DNA from 2 places in the Kandleria sp. genome. Region 1 is predicted to be linked to the other one. Evidence: a T-box and tRNA genes for the amino acid it is inferred to sense, from the RefSeq annotation. Region 1 holds a T-box; the other holds one or more tRNA genes.
What was found. A T-box is a leader RNA that pairs with one kind of tRNA and senses whether it is charged. The one in region 1 lies ahead of alaS (alanine--tRNA ligase), so its partner is inferred to be a tRNA-Ala.
Positions count from the first base shown of each region.

Region 2: it has a tRNA-Ala gene. The T-box ahead of alaS (alanine--tRNA ligase) is inferred to sense a tRNA for this amino acid. The anticodon was not compared.

Region 1 is NZ_JAGBIX010000096.1:15,438-18,868, reverse strand. It holds gene alaS (alanine--tRNA ligase) at 1-1,441, opposite strand, end outside; T-box leader at 1,472-1,665, opposite strand; gene J6L95_RS10170 (iron-containing alcohol dehydrogenase) at 1,713-2,930, opposite strand; gene J6L95_RS10165 (Cof-type HAD-IIB family hydrolase) at 3,044-3,431, opposite strand, start outside.
Region 2 is NZ_JAGBIX010000005.1:94,310-97,740, reverse strand. It holds gene J6L95_RS01150 (NADase-type glycan-binding domain-containing protein) at 1-377, opposite strand, end outside; gene J6L95_RS01145 (hypothetical protein) at 393-1,169, opposite strand; tRNA gene J6L95_RS01140 (tRNA-Ala) at 1,246-1,321, opposite strand; tRNA gene J6L95_RS01135 (tRNA-Ile) at 1,338-1,414, opposite strand; tRNA gene J6L95_RS01130 (tRNA-Ile) at 1,440-1,516, opposite strand; gene J6L95_RS01125 (hypothetical protein) at 1,656-2,846, opposite strand; gene J6L95_RS01120 (hypothetical protein) at 2,920-3,345, opposite strand.

The sequences.
Region 1 (3,431 bases):
CTTCAACCTTTTCACCATTCTTGAATAAAGCGATAACTTTTCCATCAATTGGTGAAGGATCATAATTGAATGTAGATGGTTCTTCAAAATCCATTAAATCTGCTTTCTGAGATGCAAATGATTCAAGATCTCCTCTAGCAGCTCTTGCTCTTTCCTGCTGAGCTTTCATTTCTTCATGGAATCCTTCTTCATCAACAGTGAAGCCTTTTTCTTCAGCGATTTCTACTGTTAATTCATAAGGGAATCCGTATGTATCATAAAGCATGAATGCTGTCTTGCCATCAATGACTTTTTCATCTTCATGTTTCTTCATGAAGTTCTGAATTCTCTTTTCACCCTGGTTCAATGTTTTAGCAAATGCTTCTTCTTCTTTCTTGACACTAACCTTAACCATTTCAGCTTTAGAAGGAAGATAATCATAGAATTCTTTCATCATATCTGAAACTGTATCAACTAATTCATAAAGGAAAGCTCCTTCAATACCAATAGCTTTACCATAACGAACAGCTCTTCTTAAGATACGTCTTAATACATATCCTCTACCAGCCTTATCAAACATTGCTCCATCACTTAATGCAAAAGTAACAGTTCTGATATGGTCAGCAATGACTCTATAAGCCATCTTATTTTCTTCATAAGAAACATTAGCTAATTTTTCTGTTTCTCTAATTAAAGGCAAGAATAAATCTGTATCAAAGTTTGTTTCTCCACCCTGGATAATTGAAACAAGTCTTTCTAATCCCATACCTGTATCAATATTCTTGTGTGGCAATTCCTTGTATTCCTTACGATCAATGGCAGGATTACAATCAAACTGTGAGAATACGATATTCCATACTTCTACATAACGATCATTTTCTAGATCTTCATGCAATAATCTTAATCCGATATGATCTGGGTCAAAATCTTCTCCACGATCATAGAAGATTTCACTATCAGGACCTCCAGGACCTTCACCGATTTCCCAGAAGTTATCAGCAGTCTTCCACATATGGCTAGGATCTACGCCACATTCTTCAGTCCAGATACGATATGCTTCTTCATCATCAGTATAGACTGTGACATAAAGCTTATCTTTATCCATCGCAATCCAATCTTCACCTGTTAAGAATTCCCAAGCAAAATGAATAGCTTCTCTTTTAAAATAATCACCAATTGAGAAGTTACCAAGCATTTCAAAGAAAGTATGATGACGTGCTGTCTTCCCTACATTTTCAATATCATTAGTACGAATTGATTTCTGTGCATTGGCAATACGATGACTGGCAGGTTTTTCTGTCCCATCGAAATATTTCTTTAATGCAGCTACACCAGCATTGATCCAAAGTAAAGTTGGATCATTGTGAGGAATCAGGCTTGCACCTGGTTCAATCATATGCCCCTTAGACTTAAAATAATCAAGGAACATCTGTCTAGTTTGATTACCTGTTAATTTTTTCATGTGTCCTCCTAATAAAAAAGTCGTTCCTATAAAAGGAACGACTATAATCGCGGTACCATCCTTATTCAAGGCTTACGCCTTGCTCTTTATACCCTTAACGCAGGCTCACGTTGATGTTTACATCACTCTCCAAAGTAGCTTCCCCCATAGTCATGAGAAACTTGCACCATCCGTTTCCTCTCTTGACACTTCTATAAGGTACTCTTCTTCTTCTACGATTTAACATCAACATTATAATGGGTTTATTCGCATATTTCAATAGTTTTATCTTCTAGAAATCTACATCTAGATCATAGTAACAAGCTTTAAGCAGCTTTTCCATTTCTTCCTGACTTGGCTGACGTGGGTTAGAACCTGTACATGCATCCGCAATCGCATTTTTAGCAATCTCTGGAAGTCTTTCTAGGAAGACTTCTTCAGGTACAAATCCATTTTCAGTTGGATAAGAATCTGCTCCATAGTTCTTGATACAATGTGGAATATTCAAGGAATCATTCATTCCTCTTAAATATTCAATAAGTAATTTTACTTTTTCATCTTCATTATTTCCACCAAGCTTCATTTCATCAGCGATAAACGCATAGCGTGCTTTCGCAGTTGGATCTTTCGCATTAAATGCAATAACTTTTGGCAAGTACATCGCATTAGCTGCACCGTGGATGATATGTGCTCCATAATCCGCAAAGACAGCACCAGTCTTATGAGCCATAGAATGTACAATTCCTAATAGCGCATTAGAGAATGCCTGTCCAGCTAGACACTGTGCATCATGCATATTATCTCTAGCAGTCATATCTCCTTCATAAGAGTTGACTAAATCTCTTTGAATCATCTTGATTGCCCAGATTGCCAATGGATCAGTATAGTTGCAGTTGGCAGTAGACACATAAGCTTCAATTGCATGTGTCATAGCATCCATACCAGTATGAGCAACTAGCTTCTGTGGCATTGTTTCAGCGAGTTCAGGATCTACGATAGCGACATCAGGTGTAATTTCAAAGTCCGCAATTGGATATTTGATACCTTTTTCATAATCAGTGATAATTGAAAAAGCTGTAACTTCTGTAGCTGTACCAGATGTAGATGAGACTGCACAGAAATGTGCTTTCTTTCTTAACTGCGGAATACCGAATACCTTACACATATCTTCAAATGTACAATCAGGATATTCATACTTGATCCACATTGCTTTTGCGGCATCAATTGGTGAACCTCCTCCAATAGCTACAATCCAATCAGGTTCAAAAGCAAGCATTGCATCTGCTCCCTTCATGACTGTCTCTACCGATGGATCTGATTCAATACCTTCAAATAGCTGTACTTCCATACCAGCTTCTTTTAAATAATCAATGGCACGATCTAAAAAGCCAAAGCGTTTCATCGATCCGCCACCAACACAGACCATCGCTTTATGTCCTTGTAATGTCTTTAAGGCTTCCAAAGCCCCTTTTCCATGATATAAATCTCTAGGTAATGTAAATCTTTTCATAATATAGCCTCCTTGCAATAAGCTGTAACCGTTTTCATATAATTATCTTATCAAAAAATTCACAACTGAGATTAGAATGAAATTAGTATATCTCTATATCGAAATATATATACTTACTTAATGAGTTCATAATGTCTTAAAGCCTTGACTATTCCATCATGATCAACATCATCACAGACATATTCCGCAATCTGCTTTAACTGCTCTTCACCATTGCCCATAGCGATCCCGTGAGCAACATGATTTAACATCTGCAGATCATTTCCCCCATCACCAAAGGCCATGGTTTCTTGTCTATCAATATTATAATAGGAAAGGAACTTATCAATACCTAACTGTTTTGTTCCTCCTAGCGGTGTGACATCAGTAAACAATGGATGCCATCTTGCGCTTGTGCAGTGAGGCATTTTCTCAAGAAGTTTCTCTTCTTCCTGTTTAGATACAAAACACATAAGCTGGTAGACCTTCTCATCAAGAACACGTGAAAGATCTCCTGTAGGC
Region 2 (3,431 bases), on a different contig from region 1:
TCAATAGGTTCTTCTTCATAGATTTCCTCTTCATCTACAAATTCATCTTCTATTTCTTCATCATCACCATTAAGCTTTGTCACAATCTTATTACGCCAATTGATAAAACGATCCCCTAATGATTCCTCCTCTTCTTCTTTTTTAAGAGGCATCTTTTCTTTAACCTTCTCTTTTAAAGGAACCTTCTTGCTTCTTTTTCCAACTGTTTCAGTAGAATCTTCATCATCAAAACTAAAACGCTGTGCTGGCTTTTCTTCTTCCACCTTAGCCTCTTCCTTTTCCTTCTTGATGCGAGGAGAAAGATCTAAAGGCTGATCACACTGCTCACAAAACTTTAACCAATCGGGATTCTCATACCCACAATGAGGACATTTCATACATTTTTCCTTCCTTTACTTTATTTTCTTATATTCATAATGATAAGTCTCCAGCAATTCCTTATTATTAAAGACTTCCTGCTTCATTTTTAAATTCTTATAAGTATATTTTACTTCATAATCATCGTCTTGTTTAAATGAAACAAGACGATCATCTTTATAATGATAAGACACATGATTAGAACTGCTTGCAAGATGATCATTCTTATAAGTATATGTCACATCATCTTCATCATCTTTCATATTAACAACCTTATCATCTTTCCATCCTATCATAATAGCATCAGATTCACCATGATCATAAAAACGTTCAATACGTGTAAGATGACCAGAATGATCATAACTATACTTATGAGTAAATGAACCTAATTCATCCGTTCCACTAGCCTGGATAATACGATCATTCTTGATTTCATATTGATAAGAGAATACCTCATTTCCAATATGTATCTCAATCTTAGAATATTTCATGATGACATCATGATCCAATAGAACATGGATATCAGCACTATTTAAATCAAAGTCTAATAAATAATGTGAAACAAGTTCTGGTCTTGTATATGATAAATAATACTGTTCAACATCTTGTTTCATTTCTTCTTTAATGACATTCTGATCATAATGAATATCAACTTCATAACGATTTAAAGCATCATCGCTAGTAAGTCCCTCCGGTGTTGCTTCATAGATCATCTTTTTCACATAATAAATATGCGAAACACTCTTTTGAACATTACAGCCCATAATCATTAAAGCTAAAACGAAAAACAAACCCTTCTTCATAAATTCCATCTTCCCACCTCATTAACATATCATATCACAATATATAAAAAAAACGAACCCCGTAGGATTCGTTTACTATTTCAAATGGTGGAGCTTAGCGGGATCGAACCGCTGACCTCCTGCGTGCAAAGCAGGCGCTCTCCCAGCTGAGCTAAAGCCCCATTTTTAAATTATACATGGTGGGCCTGAATGGATTTGAACCATCGACCTCACCCTTATCAGGGGTGCGCTCTAACCAACTGAGCTACAGGCCCATGTATATAAAACAGTCAATCAAAATGGTGGGCCTGAATGGATTTGAACCATCGACCTCACCCTTATCAGGGGTGCGCTCTAACCAACTGAGCTACAGGCCCATCTCGCTGACTGCTCACATATAATAGCATTATGTCATCCAATCGTCAACAAGAAAATACACATTTTTTACTTTTTTTGTAGACAATAAGTCTCTTAAAAAATAAAAGAAAAGATTGTGATTGATAATCACAACCTTTTTTAGTTTGCAAGATCATTTAATGTATCTGCACTTTCATCCATATCTTTATCAGAAATAGTCTTTTCATCTACTTCATCTTTAATATCATTCACTGCTTTTAGATAATCTTCCTTCTTCATAGAAACAAATCCCGTACTATCAATCTTGTAATACTTGTTGCCAACCTGAAGATATCCTGCAGTTTCATAATACTTCACTTTCTCATTACCAAAAGAGATGGACTTCAATCCCTGATCAGTATAAATAAACATATAGCTTTTAATATATTCTCTATATCCATCTTTCTTATTTGTTAAATACAATGCAGGAAGTTCATTAGATGTCACATTCACCAATGATGATCTATAGTTCTCATCCTTATCAAACAATTTAATAAGTTCAGTGTACGCTCCCTTATATAAAGAAGAAGCTCCTGGTTTTACAAACTGATTCCAGCTGTACTTCACATTATCAGGATGCTTTTCTCTAACCTTCTCTAATTCTTCAGCATTAGAATTATTTTCTTTTCCTGATTGTGACACAATATACATTTTTTCTGACTTGAAAGAATAGCCATTCTTATCAAGCTTTCCTACCTGTAGATAAGCAGCCTGATCACCATAATCACCATAGACAGTAATATAGCCATCTTTAGAAATAGTCATTTCACTCAAATCTACTTCATAATCACCAAGCAGTGTCTCATCTGCAATCAGTGTCACTTTACCATTATTAAAGCCATAGATTTCAATTGGCTGAATACCATCCTCTACCTTTTTACCAATAACAAGTTCATTTGTCTTATTATGATCAATATCCACATAAGCATAATAATAATCTATATTAGGTTCAGAAATATAGCCGTTGATAGAATCTGCCACCTTATCATCAAATACCTTTGATGCAGTAATAATTTCAGGATTAGCTTCTGGCTTAGAGGCTTCATTTAACATTGTAACATAAGCTTTCAATACACTCATGTAGCTATCTCCTTCTTTCCCCTTAGCTTTTACTAGCTTTTGAGATAAAGAAGACGCTGAAGTAGAATACTTCTTATTAATTGTCTTTAATCCAGCTGTAATCTCCTGTAATGCCTTCTTCTCTCCAGAAATCTGAGCAGAACGAATAAAGAAAGATACAGAAGCGAATACCAATATAACTACTAACGCAATAATGGCTATAAGACCTTTTTGTTTCAATCTTGTTTTCACAATTACAACTCCTTTTATTTTAGATGTACACTCATCTTAACACATCTACAAGAAAAAACAAAAAAGGATGTGATTACACATCCTCGTAACGATGTTTCCAATACAAAACAAAAGTAGAGACAATCATAATGCCAACATCCACCAGCAACAAATATCCACCGATAGATAAATCATCAATATCATTAAGACATGTGATATAGACAATAAGTCCATTCATGATTGAAAAAGCCAATGACGTAATACGTTTTTTCATATAAACTGCAATCCCTACAAGAACTGCAATCGCCATTGCAAAAAATCCACTCATATTAATGAAGTTGATATGCTCAACGCGACCTAGAACACTATGAGTAAATGTAGGAAGAAAACTAAAGATAATCTGTCCTACAATCGTCAACAAAATAATCAATTGTACATAGTTGATTGACTGCTTACCCACACGAATATTCTTTTCTTCCATTTCCCCTACTAATTCGTTCATATCTTCATTCTGTTTCATCCTAATCACCTTCTTTATATATTTATTATACCAACTAATTATTCATACAAGTCATTTTTTATACTTTTCATTAAAAAATTTCTCAT